DNA from 4 places in the Pseudomonas rossensis genome. Region 3 is predicted to be linked to each of the others. Evidence: predicted binding sites of a transcription regulator. Region 3 holds the regulator's gene; each other region holds the start of a gene.

Region 1 (3,721 bases), on a different contig from region 3:
CGGGTGGCAGTAGGTTCGTCGTGCAGGATCAACGCAACCGGGCCGCCGACCGGAGCCGGGATCTGGATCGACATGGGCAAGCCTTCTGCCAGCCAGGCCTTCAGGCCGCCGTCGATATAGTGGTACTTGCTGTGGCCGATGACATCCAGCAGCCAGATAAAGCGCCCGGCCCAACCACCGCCTTCGTCGTCATAGACGACGTAGACCGCATCAGGGTTGTGTCCCAGCTCACCGAACAACGCTTCGAGTGCCGCTTGCGGCGGCATCAGTCCCGGCGCAGGCGCCTGACCGAGTTGCGTGCGTTTCGGATCGACAAAGCGCGCACCGGGGATATGCCCTTCGGCATAGCGGGCGCTGCTGGTCAGGTCCACCAGAATCAGTTCGCGGGCGTCGAGACGAGGGAGCAAGTCGCTCGGCTCGATCACCAGCGGCAAGCCAGAGAAGTCAGACATGTGAGGTCTCCAGAGCACAAAAGGGAGGATTGTATAGCAGCGTCATTGGCCGCGGTGACTAAAGCTGTGCAGGGCTTTCTCGATGCACTGCGCGGTTTTGCCGAAGGCTTGCACGGTGATTTCCGAAAACGGCCCGCCGCCCTGATCCGCCACCACAATCATGATCACCCGACCATTATTGACCAGTGAGCGCAACAGTAAGTGTTCGCCGCCGAACTGTGAGCGCAGGCTGGCCGGCAACAGAGCGGAAAATTGTGCGTTGTTGGCCGGTGTCAGGCGCACCTGGGCCTGTTGCGAGAGCAGGCGTTGCAGCACGGTGCTCTGGCTGACGACGAAGTTCAGACCGGCCACTTCTTTTGGCAGCCCGGCCGTCTGGTGCACCCGCAGATTGTCATGAGTGCGGTCGGCCATCAGGATCATCACCCGACGCATGCCGCACGCGACCAAAGCGTCCCGGGCAGACGTGGTCAAGTGCATGGCATTGGTGAAGCGGCTGGGCTCGACCAGCAACTCGGCACACTGTCTGCGCCATTTCGCCAGGTCTTCGGCAGTCGGCGCCGGGGCCGGCAGCAAGCCTGCGTGCACGCGGTTCATACCCCACGGCCAGATCAGTGAAACGGCCGGGTGCCAAAGGTCTGGCATGGCGTGATGGCGGGCGCTGTTGGCGGCCTGTTGGTGCAACTGCTGGTGCACTTCGTCCATTGGCATTTGCAGGTAAAGGCTGGTCAGGTACTGCCAGCGTTCATTGTGCGGACTGTCCCAGGCCTGTTGCGCCGACAGCGCCAGACCGTTGGCCAGCAGCACCGTATTGGCCGGTTGATTGAGCCAGCGGCGCAGGGTCGGATCGTCATCGAGGCGGTTCTGCTGGCGCAATGGATGATCGCTGTCGCGCGCGATGCGCAGCACTTTCACCAGCTCACGTTGCTCGTTGAGCAGCAGCCGATAACCCTGCTGCACCCAGATCGGCAGGCGCCAGATGTCCACGAGCGCCAGGCAGATGTCCAGCAGGCGCGCGCCGAACAATTGCTTTTCAACTTTGCGTGCCGACTCGCCTTTATGCATGACCCGCAGCTCCCACTCTTCGAGCAACTGCGGATGAGTCAATGCCATCGGCCAGAGCGGCGAGAGAAACAGCAGGCTGCCCCAGTGAATGTCCTGCCACAGCCGCGCGAGGCGACTGGCGAAAAAACCGTTGGCCTGTTGGGTCGCGTGCTGGCTGATCAGCTGCAGTTGGCGCAGGGCCACCGGAATTTCTAACTGAGGTTCGGCGGGCAGGCGGGCGAGCAGTTCTTCGGTGCGCTTCAAACCGAGGCGATTGATCGCCACCTCAAGGTTTTCCGCAGGCTCGGTCATGCTGCCATGGGTGTGGCGATTGGCTTCGCGAATCACGCTCAAGGCCAGCGCCGGGCTGTCCTGTATCAGTTCGGCGATATCGCGCAAGGAGCTGCGACTGTTGGCGATGGCCTTGCAGACACGGTCATGACTGACTTGCGGAACCGGCAGGCGCACGCCATCGAGAAGCTTGACCCAGCCTTCGAGAGTGGTCGGTTTTGGAGTTGGAACGTTCGTTTCGTTAGCCATGGTTGGACGCGATCATCGTCTGCATTACCTATGCCCGGAGCGGGCCAAATTGGCTTTTCGCCTGAACTGGCTATAGTCTGGCGCAGTTTTGCCGATAAGTAGAAGAAGAGATTTTTTAACTTCCGAATATGACCTTGAACCCGACTCAGTAAGTGCTCTCCTACCTATGGCTAAAATTATCGGCATCATCGTCGTATTCGCGAGCGTGCTCGGCGGATACGTGCTTTCCCACGGCAAGATTGCCGCCCTGATTCAGCCCTTCGAGGTGTTGATTATCGGTGGCGCGGCCCTCGGCGCATTTCTGCAGGCCAACCCCAGTTACATGACCATGCACGTACTCAAGAAATCCTTGGGCATGTTCACTTCGCGTTTCAACCACACGTTCTATCTGGAAGTGCTGGGTCTGATCTACGAGATCCTCAACAAGAGCCGCCGCGAAGGCATGATGGCCATCGAAGGCGACATCGAAGATGCCTCCGCGAGCCCGATCTTCGCCAAGTATCCGTCCGTGCTCAAAGACGAGCGCATGACCGCGTTCATTTGCGATTACCTGCGCATCATGTCCTCCGGCAACATGGCTCCCCATGAGCTTGAAGGCCTGTTCGACATGGAACTCTACAGCCTCAAGGAAGACCTGGAACACCCTGCGCACGCGGTGAACGGTATTGCCGACGCCATGCCTGGTTTCGGTATCGTCGCGGCCGTACTCGGTATCGTGGTGACCATGGCTTCCCTGGGTGAGGGCGATCAGAAGTCCATCGGCCTGCACGTTGGTGCGGCCCTCGTCGGTACCTTCTTCGGTATTCTCGCGGCATACGGCTTCTTCGGCCCATTGGCCACTTCCCTGGGCCACGATGCCAAGGAAGAACTGAACGTCTACGAAGCCATCAAGGCCTCGCTGGTCGCTTCGGCTTCCGGTATGCCGCCATCGCTGGCGGTAGAGTTCGGTCGTAAAGTTCTGTACCCGGCGCACCGTCCTAGCTTTGCTGAGCTGGAACAAGCGGTTCGCGGTCGTTAAGTCATGGAAAATAACCAGCCGATAATCATCAAGCGCGTCAAGCGCATCGCCGGCGGGCATCACGGGGGCGCCTGGAAAATCGCCTTTGCGGACTTCGCGACGGCGATGATGGCGTTCTTCCTGGTGCTGTGGCTGCTGTCCACCGCAACGCCTGAACAGAAGATCGCCATCGCCGGTTACTTCAAGGACCCGGTCGGCTTTTCCGAAAGCGGCACGCCGTACATCATCGACCTGGGCGGCTCGCCGACCCTGGCGCCGGAGAACACCCTCAACCCCGAGGTGAAATCCCAGCCGCAGCCAGACAAGGTGACCATCGACGCCGAGCAGGTTGAAGGCATGGCCGAGCAGGTCGAGAAGGAACGTCTCGAGCTGTTGCTGCAAGAACTGCAAAACAAGGTCGAAGAGAACCCGCAACTCAAGAAATTCAAAGACCAGATCCTGTTCGAGATCACGCCGGACGGTTTGCGCATCCAGATCGTGGACGCCGAAAACCGGCCGATGTTCGACTCCGGCAGTGCCCGTCTGAAGCCGTACTTCGAAGACATCCTGCTGGCCATGGCCGACACCATCAAAGCGGTGCCGAACAAGATCAGTATCAGCGGCCACACCGATGCCAAGCCGTACACGGGCACCGGTGACTTTGGTAACTGGGAGCTTTCGGCCAACCGTG
Region 2 (3,721 bases), on a different contig from region 3:
ATCGAAAACAATGCCGGCGCCATCGACGCCGGCCGACATGCCCACCGCGAGGATGATCACCAGAATCGGGATACCGAGGCGCGATGAAAGTGAGCTCACCAGAATGCTTGCACCTACCAGCAACGCGCCGATCAAGAACAGGCTGTTGATGGTCGTCGCATTCAAAGGCAGTACTCCAGAAAGCTGAAAGGCGGGCGCAAACTGACCACGCAGTCTGCGTGCCAGCGATTCTAACCTGTTGAAATGTGATGCTGTCAAAAAGGTTTTGCAGATCAAAAGATCGCAGCCTCGTTTCACTCGACAGCTCCTACAAAGGATCTGCGTAAACCTGTAGGAGCTGTCGAGTGAAACGAGGCTGCGATCTTTTCGGCAGTGATGCGATCTCTGTTTAGAGGCTAAACCGCCCAACCATGTTGTTCAGGTCCAGCGCCAATCGCGACAGCTCATTGCTCGCAGCGCTGGTCTGGTTAGCCCCGGTCGCCGACTGCACCGACAGATCACGAATGTTCACCAGATTGCGGTCCACTTCACGGGCCACCTGTGCCTGCTCTTCGGCAGCACTGGCGATGACCAGGTTGCGTTCGTTGATTTCGACGATTGCGCTATTAATAGTGTCCAGCGACAGGCCTGCACCACGGGCGATGTTCAAGGTCGACTCAGCGCGCTCGGTGCTGTTGCGCATCGAATCCACCGCGTGTTCGGTTCCGCTCTGGATGCTGCCGATCATGCGTTCGATTTCGCTGGTCGACTGCTGGGTGCGATGGGCCAGGGCACGCACCTCGTCCGCTACTACGGCGAAACCACGACCGGCCTCACCGGCACGAGCCGCTTCGATGGCTGCGTTCAATGCCAGCAGGTTGGTCTGGTCAGCCAGGCCGCGAATCACGTCCAGCACTTTACCGATGTCACGAGACTCGTTGGCCAGATCGCCAATCAGGGTCGCGGTGCTCTGCACATCGGCGCTCATGCGTTCGATGGCGCTGACAGTTTCCTGCACCAGGTCACGACCATCACCGGCGGAGGTGGTGGCATTTTTCGAGGCTTCGGACGTGCTGACGGCATTGCGCGCGACTTCTTCCACGGCGCTGGTCATTTCGTTGACAGCGGTGGCGGCCTGTTCGATTTCGTTGTTCTGCTGGGTCAGGCCTCGGGCGCTTTCGTCGGTGACACTGTTGAGCTCTTCAGCGGCGGACGCCAGTTGCGTGGCGGAACCGGAAATCCGTTGCAGGGTGTCGCGCAGCTTGTCCTGCATCTTCGACATGGCCAACAGCAAACGGCCGGCTTCGTCCTCACCGTCTACGGTGATCGGGCGAGTCAGGTTGCCTTCAGCAATTTCTTCGGCAGCGCTCAGGGCATTAGCGATCGGCTTGGTGATGCTGTTGGTCAGCAACCAGGCGAAAAGCAGGGTCAGGCCGCTGGCGATGACCAGCAAAGTGATCACCAGATTGAGAGACGTCGAATATTGCTCACCGGCAAGGGTGTCGGTTGCTTCGATCTGTCGGGTGTTGATCTCAAGCAACTTTGCCAGGGCCGAGTTGACCGCTTCGGAGTTGGAGAGCAATTCGCTGTTGAGCATGGTGCGCAGTTCGTCGACCTGGTTGTTGCGCGACAGCGTCTTCATCCGATCTTCGAGTTGGCGATACTGCGCCAGCAACTGCACGTATTGATCGTAAGCAGCGCGTTCCTGCTGGCCGTCGATCAGCGGTTCGTAGACTCGTTGAGCGTCGCGGATCTGCTGATTACGCAAGTCAAACAGCTCGAAGGTTTTCTGCTGCACGTCCGATTCGCGGTTCACCAGCAAACGGTAAGACAGCACCCGCAGACGCAGTGCCAGCTGAGTGAATTCGTCGAGGCTTTTAATGCTCGGCACACTCATGGAAGCGATGTCTTCACCGGCGCCGCGAATCTTGCTCATCTGGTTCAAGGCAAATACCCCCAAAACCAGCATCAAACCGCCAATCAGGGTGAAGCCGAGGAACGCCCGTGGCGCGATGTTCATATTACGAAGGGACATGGTATTTACCGAAAAGAGCGCATCCGTGCCGCGCTGAGACTGACGTATGGGTGACTTATCGGTCATACGACTGAAGTCTTGAGCCCCTGCGCGTATTTGTCGCACGCCCGCTCGGGCGACGAAGTGCAGGAACCAGATCCGCCAATCACAGTCTTTAAAGTTCGCGAGGAAGGTCGCCCGCCAGCAAAATCAAGGCCTTGCGCCTGGATAACCCTGGCATCCGTGGTGACTTTTCTTTATCGTACGCGCCCTTTGAAAATGCTCGGAAAATCAAAATGTTGGAAGCATCCCTAAGCCAATTGGAACAGCTGGTCAGCGACCTGGTGCAACAGAACCAGACCCTGCTCGGCACTAACCAAACCCTGAGCGCAGAATTGGCCCAGGCCAAGGATGAAAACGAAAGCCTGCAACTGAGCCTGATGGAACAGGAAGAGAAACAAGGTGACACCGCCGCACGCATCCAGGCCCTGGTTGAGCGCGTCAGCGCCGGCCCAGTCAGCGCATGAGTCACGGCGCCGCAGGGGTAAAAGTCGTCTCGATCCTGGGGGAGGACTATTCGATCAAGGCGCCGGCCGGGGAAGAGCAAACCCTGCTGGACGCCGCATTAATGCTGAAGGCTGCCCTGGCCGACACCAAAAAGAAGTACCCGACGCTGATCGGTGACCGCTTGCTGGTGCTGGCGGCGATGAATCTGTGCTCCCAGCAGATCGAAATGCAGAAACAGCACAAGCAGGAACTCGACCGTTACCAAGAGCAAGTCAGCGCCACGGTTGAAGTGATCTCCAAGACGATCAATCAGGCCTGATCGGCTTTGCGCACAACCAAAGAATAAATTGTCGTTTGCGTTGTATACAATCGGCACGGCTGTTGCAGTGTTTCAGCCTCTTATTCTTTGGGGGTGCTCCATGCAGTTCTGGCGACGCAGTATTCAATGGCAGTTGATCCTGAGTATGGGCACCGCCCTGCTGGTCAGTATTCTGATCGTGGTTGGCGTTTATACCCTCGTGGTCAACCGTCTCGCCGAGCGCTATCTGGTCGAACAAGCGCTACCGTCGAGCATCGAAGCGATGCGCAACGACATCGAGCGAATCCTCGTTCAGCCCCTCACCGCCGCCAAGGACATCGCCAGCAATAGCATGGTGCGCGACTGGTTGGCCGGGGGCGAAAACAGCGCCCAGACCGCCACGTTCGTGCAGTATCTGGAAGGCATCCGCGCCGAGCACAAGGCCTTTACCGCGCTGATCGTCGGCACTCCCTCAAGCAATTACTTCACTGAAAAAGGTCTGGACCGGACCCTCAGCCGTTCCAACCCCAAAGACGCCTGGTTCTACTCGTTTCTCGACAGCAATCAGCCGCGCACCCTCAATATCGACAATGACACCGCGACCGGCGAATTGGCGCTGTTCATCGACCTCAAGGTCGAACAGGCCGGCAAAGTCGTGGGCGTCGCCGGGCTTGGCCTGAGCATGAAAGAGCTGTCGGAGCTGATCCACAATTTCAACTTCGGTGAGCGCGGCAAGGTCTATCTCGTGCGTTCCGACGGTTTGATCCAGGTTCATCCCGAAGCGCAATTCAGCGGCAAACGCACGTTGGCCGAGCAAATTGGCGCAACTGCCGCACAAGCGGTGATGGGTCAAAAAGTTGCCACCAACAGTAGCTTTGTCCGCGACGGCGAAGATTATCTGGCGTTGAGCCTGCCGTTGCGGG
Region 3 (3,721 bases):
GCCAGCGATCCGGCACTGCGCATGCAGCTCGAAAGCCTGGCCGGTCGTGGCATCAAATCGAAAAATTATCTGGTTTTGGCAACCACCAGCCAGAAACAGGTTCTAACGGCCGCTTATCACAGTTACAAGCGTTGTGGGCTCGCTGGCTGCATCCTGACTAAACTGGATGAAACGGCAAGTCTGGGCGAGGTGTTGAGCCTGGCCATCAGTCATGAATTACCGGTGGCCTACCTGACCGATGGCCCGCGGATTCCGGATGATTTGCATCTGCCGCGTCGTCATCAGTTAGTCAGTCGCGCCGTCAGCGTGCAAATGCAAGAAGAACCCAGCGAAGAAGCCATGGCTGACATGTTCGCTGATATTTACCACAGCCCGACCAAGCAGGTCGGCTGAGGTATTAAATGAACAGTTTTTGTACCTACATCGATGGTCTGCCATGCATTGTTCAGTTAGTGAACGCGCAGCCAGTAATGTGGCCTCCGTCTAAGTAAGACAAGGTAAAGAAAATTCATGGGCAGCATGCATCCCGTACAGGTGATCGCGGTGACCGGCGGCAAAGGTGGCGTCGGGAAGACTAACGTGTCAGTGAACTTGTCCCTGGCTCTAGCTGAGCTCGGCCGGCGCGTCATGCTGCTGGACGCCGATCTGGGGCTGGCGAACGTCGACGTCCTGCTGGGACTGACACCCAAACGTACTTTGGCCGACGTGATCGAAGGCCGCTGCGAGCTGCGCGACGTACTGTTGCAAGGCCCTGGCGGCATCCGCATCGTCCCGGCCGCGTCCGGCACACAGAGCATGGTTCATTTGAGCCCGGCTCAACACGCCGGCCTGATCCAGGCGTTCAGCGATATCGGCGACAACCTCGACGTGCTGGTGATCGACACCGCTGCGGGCATTGGTGACTCGGTAGTCAGTTTCGTTCGCGCAGCGCAAGAAGTCTTGCTGGTGGTCTGCGACGAACCGACCTCGATCACAGATGCCTACGCACTGATCAAACTGCTGAACCGCGATTACGGCATGAACCGCTTCCGCGTCCTGGCCAACATGGCCCAGAGCCCGCAAGAAGGTCGCAACCTGTTCGCCAAGTTGACCAAGGTCACGGATCGCTTCCTCGACGTCGCCTTACAATACGTCGGCGCGGTGCCTTACGACGAAAGTGTGCGCAAGGCTGTGCAGAAGCAGCGCGCCGTTTACGAAGCCTTCCCGCGGTCCAAGTGTTCACTGGCGTTCAAGGCGATTGCACAGAAGGTCGATACCTGGCCGCTGCCTGCGAACCCGCGTGGGCACCTGGAGTTTTTCGTCGAGCGCCTCGTGCAACAAACCGCAGGACCTGTGCTATGACAGCCAGTGGCTACAACCTCTACAAGAAGTCGGCACGTGACGCGCAGTACGAGCTGATCGAGCGTTACGCGCCACTGGTTAAACGCATTGCCTACCACTTGCTGGCGCGTCTGCCAGCCAGTGTTCAGGTTGAAGATCTGATCCAGGCCGGGATGATCGGCCTGCTTGAAGTGTCGACCAAATACGACGCCAGCAAAGGCGCGAGTTTCGAGACGTACGCGGGCATACGAATCCGTGGCGCGATGCTCGACGAAGTACGCAAGGGGGACTGGGCGCCACGTTCGGTCCACCGCAATACCCGGATGGTCAGCGACGCAATTCGCTCTATTGAAGCTAAAACCGGCCGTGACGCTAAAGATCACGAGGTTGCGGCCGAACTCCAATTGAGTCTCGACGATTATTACGGGATTTTGAACGACACCCTGGGCAGCCGCTTGTTCAGTTTCGACGATCTGTTGCAGGACGGCGAACACGAAGGGCTGCACGAGGATGGCGCCAGTGCTCATCTCGAGCCGTCACGCGATCTGGAAGATGAACGCTTCCAGGCGGCGCTGGCGGACGCGATTGCCAATTTGCCGGAGCGTGAGCGACTGGTGTTGGCGCTGTACTACGACGAAGAGTTGAATCTCAAGGAAATCGGTGAGGTCCTGGGGGTCAGCGAATCTCGGGTCAGCCAGTTACACAGCCAGTGCGCGGCCCGTTTGCGGGGGCGTTTGGGGGAGTGGCGAGCGCGCTGAAGGCAGTGTGGGGACACTGCGAACGCGGCGGGTGGGGTGTTGAACCGTACCGGTCCCGATCTGTTGTGCTCCAGACAGTCATTGAGTGCTTTGCCGGATTGATTGAAATGGCGCGTCCAGGTGCTGGGCGCGTTTAAGACTGCTTGGAGGTCGAATTGGACAAGAACATGAAAATCCTCATCGTTGATGACTTCTCAACGATGCGGCGGATCATTAAAAACCTGTTGCGTGACCTTGGGTTCACCAACACGGTCGAGGCCGACGATGGCACTACTGCCATTCCGGTTCTCAACAGCGGCAGCATCGACTTTCTGGTAACAGACTGGAACATGCCTGGCATGACCGGTATCGACCTGCTGCGCCACGTGCGTGCCGATGAAAAGCTCAAGCACCTGCCGGTGCTGATGGTGACCGCTGAAGCCAAGCGCGAGCAGATCATCGAGGCAGCCCAGGCCGGTGTTAACGGCTATGTGGTCAAGCCCTTCACGGCCCAGGCGTTAAAAGAAAAAATCGAGAAGATTTTCGAACGCATCGGTTGATGTGCGAAGCCACTGCGCCACGGGGGAGCTATGGAGCATAACGAGTCTTCACAGGGCGATTTCGAATCGACTCTGAAAAAACACGCGGTCGAACTGGTCGAAAGCCTTGAAAAAGGCAGGTTCGGCGACGCTGTGCAACTGATCCATGAGCTCAATCAGACCCGTGACCGTGGCCTGTATCAGGAAGTGGGCAAGCTCACTCGCGAGCTGCATAGCGCGATCGTCAATTTCCAGATTGACCCGCACATGCCGCAAGCCGAGGAAGTCTCGCAGATCACGGATGCCACCGAGCGTCTGGGTTATGTGGTCAAGCTGACCGAGGCTGCTGCCAACCGCACCATGGACCTGGTGGAAAACGCCACGCCGCTGGTCAACGGCCTGAGCAACGAAGCCCAGGCCTTGAGCACCGACTGGGGACGGTTCATGCGTCGCGAAGTCGGGGCTGAAGAGTTCCGCGAGTTGGCTCGGCGAGTCGACGGTTTCCTGACACGCAGCAGCGAAGACAATCGCGTTGTGTCGAGCAACCTCAACGACATTCTGCTCGCTCAGGATTACCAGGACCTCACCGGTCAGGTGATCAAGCGTGTGACCCAATTGGTCACCGAAGTTGAAAGCAACCTGCTCAAGCTCGTGCTTATGGCCAGTCAGGTGGACCGCTTTGCGGGCATCGAACATGACCGTGAAGCGATGCTGGCAGAAAAAGATCCGCAAAAACATCTCTCTCAGGGTGAAGGTCCGCAGATTCATGCCGATAAAAGAGAAGACGTTGTGTCCGGTCAGGACGATGTGGACGATTTGCTATCCAGTCTTGGATTTTAGGTTTTTAGGTTTTTAGACCTTTAGGAGCACCCCCTTAATGAGCTTCGGCGCCGATGAAGAGATCCTTCAGGATTTCCTGGTTGAGGCCGGCGAGATTCTAGAGCAACTGTCCGAACAGCTGGTCGAGCTTGAAAGCCGACCTGATGATGCGGACTTGCTCAATGCAATTTTTCGCGGTTTTCACACTGTAAAAGGAGGCGCCGGCTTCCTCCAGCTCAACGAGCTGGTGGAGTGCTGTCACATCGCCGAGAACGTGTTCGACATCCTGCGCAAGGGTGAACGTCG
Region 4 (3,721 bases), on a different contig from region 3:
GGCGAGATCGGTCTGGATTACTTTATCGAAACCCTGGACCGTGAACGTCAACAGGTACTGTTCGATGCGCAACTGCAACTGGCGGCGGATTTCAATCTTCCCGCGCTGATTCATGTGCGACGCAGCCACGCGGCGGTGATTGCCACGCTTAAACGGTTTCACTTGAAACGCGCGGGGATCATTCATGCCTTCGCCGGCAGCACAGAAGAAGCCCGCGAATACATCAAGCTCGGTTTCAAACTGGGCCTGGGCGGAGCCGCGACCTGGCCTCAGGCCCTGCGCATGCATCGTGTGCTGGCCGAATTGCCGCTTGAATCGGTGGTACTGGAAACCGACTCTCCGGACATGGCGCCCGCCATGTTCCCCGGCCAACGCAACAGCCCGGCCCATCTTCCGGCGATATGCTCGGCATTGGCCGGGATCATGGCGATCAGCCCTGAGCAATTGGCCGCCGCCAGCACTGCCAATGCCTGTGAGTTATTCAACTGGTAGTCAGTCGCCGCACACATCCCCTGTGGGAGCGAGCTTGCTCGCGATAGCGGCGTGTCAGGCGACATCAATGTCGAATGTTAGACAGCCATCGCGAGCAAGCTCGCTCCCACAGGTGAACCGGTTCCAGGCATTAAACCCGGAACGCGCTGATCAGTTGCTTGAGCTCCACCACCTGAGCCGACAATGCGCGACTGGCATCCTCGGTCTGGTGCGCCCCTTCGGCGGTGCGTTCACCCGCGCGGTTGATCTCGACAATATTCTGGTCGATGTCATGGGCCACGGCGGTCTGCTGCTCTACTGCGGCGGCGATTTGCTGGTTCTGATCGACGATCATGCCGACGGCGCCGAGGATGTTCTCCAGCGCTTGCTGAACCTTTTCCGACTGCCCCACGGTACCGTTGGCCATCTGATGACTGGTACCCATGGCCTTCACCGCAGCGCCGACACCGCTGTGCAGCTTGGCGATCATTTGCTCGATTTCTTCGGTCGATTGCTGGGTACGTTTGGCCAGGGTCCGGACCTCGTCAGCCACCACCGCAAAACCACGGCCCTGCTCACCAGCCCGAGCGGCTTCGATGGCCGCGTTGAGGGCCAAGAGGTTGGTTTGTTCGGCGATGCTCTTGATCACCTCCAGCACACGGCTGATGGACTGGCTGTCGCTGGCCAGTTGATTGATCACCAGCACCGACTGGTCGATCTCACTGGCCAGTGCAGCGATGCTGCCCTGCTGGGATTCCACCAGCCCGCGACCGCTGATGGTCTCATCGTTGACGCTATGAGCGCTGCTGACCGCTGCCGCGGCACTGCGTGCAACCTCAAGGGACGTGGCGGACATCTGGTTCATGGCCGTGGCGACCTGCTCGATCTGCGTGCGCTGCCCCGCCACCGCCTGGTTGCTCTGGGCGGAAACGTTCTCCACCTGCCCGGCCTGGCGCTCGACCTCACTGACGGTCTGGCCGACCCGCTCGATCAGGTCGTGGATTTTCTTCACGGTGCCGTTGAACACCTCGCCCAACTCGCCCAGTTCATCGCGGCTGTTGGCGCTGAAGGTCACCGTCATGTCGCCGGCCGCGACCTTGTCCATCACCGCGCCAAGACGCTTGAGGGTGGTGCGGGTCGAGGCGTAGAAGCCGCCGTAAAGGTAAAAAATCAGCACAAACACCACCGACAACGCCACGGCCTGCAAGATCATGTGGTTGCGGTTCTGCTCCAGTCGCTGTTGCAACTGGGTGCCGAGAAACTTCAGGGTGGCTTCATTGAGTTGGTAGGTCTGGTCCATCAGGCCCGTGACCTGATCGTAAAAGCCCTGCCACGGCGCATCCAGCGTGTCGGCCATCACTACCTGCTCTTCGAACAGTTCACTGGCCTTTTTCAACGATGCCTTGCTGTTATCGGCCTGAGCGGCCAGGGTTTCCCGTGCCGCTTTGCTGGAGCCCAGCGCGTCCTGCAACTTCAGGGCATATTCGGCCTGTAGTTTTTCGATCTGCGCCAGCAACTCGTCAAAACGGGTACTCGATGCTGAGTTGAGAAAGCCCTGCCCCAACGAAAAAGAGCCCATCGCCCGACCTTCACCCAGAAGCTGGGTCACGGGCGGGGTGACATTGGTAATAAGTTCGCTCAGCTGGCGCATGTCGCTCTGGGTGTCGCGGCTGAGGCCGGCCTGACTGGCGATGATCTGGCTGAAAATTTGCGCGTTGCCGAGCAACTTGCCGATCATCGCGCTTTTGCTTTGCAGGGAGTTTTCCGCTTGCTGGGCCTTGAGCGCGGCGATCATTTCATCGCGCTTGCCATCGAAAACCATGATTTGCTCGGGGTCAGCGGTCATCGCTGTCAGCCCTTGCAAACGGGTCAGCACATTTTGCCCCAGGGTACTGATCTGCGACTCGACATTGCCGGCCTTGCCGGACTGACCGAGGGTGACGTTGATCTGCACCAGGTTGTTCAGGGTTTCCAGATCGCGCCGTAACGTCAGGCTGCTGCCCAGTAGGTCAAGGCTCTGCAGCTCGACCCGGGTGCCCTGGAATTCTCGATAGGAATCGCGCACCAGATAGAAGTTGGTCACCAGCATCGGCACAAGGAACAGCACGCTGATCAGGCTGAACTTCATGCCAAAGCTCAGGCGATTCATCAGCGCGACGGCGGGATAGAGCAAGCTCTTCACTGGAAGTCTCCCTTTGATTTCTTATTTTTATTGGCAGGCGCGGGTCGAGAGCAGATAGCCACTATTCGGCGCTGTCTCTGTATAGCTTAAATCGGCGGGAGGTTTTGTAACTTAAGGTTAACGGCGAGATGCACGCGGACTGGTAGCAGCTGCCGAAGGCTGCGTCAGGCTGCGCAGCAGTCGCCAACTCAGACACCGCGGTTTGGCTGACTCACCGCGTGATCAGGATTTACGACTGCTGCGCAGCCGGACGCAGGCTGCGCCAGCTGCTACAGGATTGGTGTACTCAGGGAAGGACGGTCCACAACGCAAAACCGGCGTACCAGAGCACTGCCGCGCGCAGCAGCAGTTCCCAGATCCGGTCCAGGCTGTTGATGCCGTCAGGCCCGACCACCGGTGCCGGGATTTCACCCGCCACCAGCCCGACCTTCTCGATCAATTGGGCGGCGCTGATGTTCCAGTTCAGTAGCTCATGCAACATCACTCGGCTGACCGCGACAAAGTTGCCGACCAACGCAAAACTCGCCGCCAGCAGACGCACCGGCACCCAGTCGAACGCATGACGCAGTTTTACGGCGCGCTCGACTACGGCCGGGTTCTGCCCGTGTTCTTCGACCAGGGCCAGCAGTCGATAGCTCAGGGCCGCGACCGGCCCCAGCAGGAAGTACCAGAAAATCACCGCGAAAAAGCTCTGATAAGCCTCCCACAGCAGATGCCCTTCGACCCGTTCCAGCAGTTGTTCGCCGCTATCGGCGCAGATACCCACATCGCGGTCCGCTACATGAGCGGCGGCTTGCAGGTCTTCCCGGCGCCAGGCATCGCGAAACGGCCCGAGACCGGCCAGCAGATCACCGCGGCCGAGACTGTAAATCACCACCAGCAGGTGCACCGGCAACGCCAGCAGACCGTAAGCCACCGGGTCCAGTACCAGTAGCAGCAAACCCAGCAGTGCCACTGGCAACAACACCAGTATCACCAAGATCAGCCACGGACTTTTCGCCAGACGCGGACTGACCTCAAGCTTGTTCAGCTCGCGAATCCATCCACCATCGCGCTGAACCCGATGAC

Evidence for each region. Region 3 encodes FliA, which starts transcription of late flagellar genes. Its sites were predicted from a motif close to CTAAAGTTTNNNNNNNNNNNGCCGNTAA; they were not measured.
Region 1: the regulator FliA is predicted to act here: its motif matches at 2,104-2,131, upstream of motA (flagellar motor stator protein MotA).
Region 2: the regulator FliA is predicted to act here: its motif matches at 2,070-2,097, upstream of WLY71_RS03415 (methyl-accepting chemotaxis protein).
Region 4: the regulator FliA is predicted to act here: its motif matches at 2,742-2,769, upstream of WLY71_RS11155 (methyl-accepting chemotaxis protein).

The regions. Positions count from the first base shown of each region.
Region 1 is NZ_JBBWCB010000006.1:99,055-102,775, forward strand. Features, by position in the region: gene WLY71_RS03725 (rhodanese-like domain-containing protein) at 1-452, opposite strand, end outside; gene WLY71_RS03730 (HDOD domain-containing protein) at 495-2,033, opposite strand; gene motA (flagellar motor stator protein MotA) at 2,200-3,051, shown strand; gene motB (flagellar motor protein MotB) at 3,055-3,721, shown strand, end outside.
Region 2 is NZ_JBBWCB010000006.1:12,703-16,423, forward strand. Features, by position in the region: gene WLY71_RS03410 (potassium/proton antiporter) at 1-165, opposite strand, end outside; gene WLY71_RS03415 (methyl-accepting chemotaxis protein) at 389-2,014, opposite strand; gene WLY71_RS03420 (hypothetical protein) at 2,290-2,520, shown strand; gene WLY71_RS03425 (cell division protein ZapA) at 2,517-2,819, shown strand; partial or broken gene WLY71_RS31240 (HAMP domain-containing protein) at 2,965-3,721, shown strand, end outside.
Region 3 is NZ_JBBWCB010000022.1:46,533-50,253, forward strand. Features, by position in the region: gene flhF (flagellar biosynthesis GTPase FlhF) at 1-393, shown strand, start outside; gene fleN (flagellar synthesis regulator FleN) at 511-1,341, shown strand; gene fliA (RNA polymerase sigma factor FliA) at 1,338-2,078, shown strand; gene WLY71_RS08870 (chemotaxis response regulator CheY) at 2,246-2,617, shown strand; gene WLY71_RS08875 (protein phosphatase CheZ) at 2,648-3,436, shown strand; gene WLY71_RS08880 (chemotaxis protein CheA) at 3,474-3,721, shown strand, end outside.
Region 4 is NZ_JBBWCB010000031.1:45,489-49,209, forward strand. Features, by position in the region: gene WLY71_RS11150 (TatD family hydrolase) at 1-492, shown strand, start outside; gene WLY71_RS11155 (methyl-accepting chemotaxis protein) at 623-2,653, opposite strand; gene ampE (regulatory signaling modulator protein AmpE) at 2,940-3,721, opposite strand, start outside.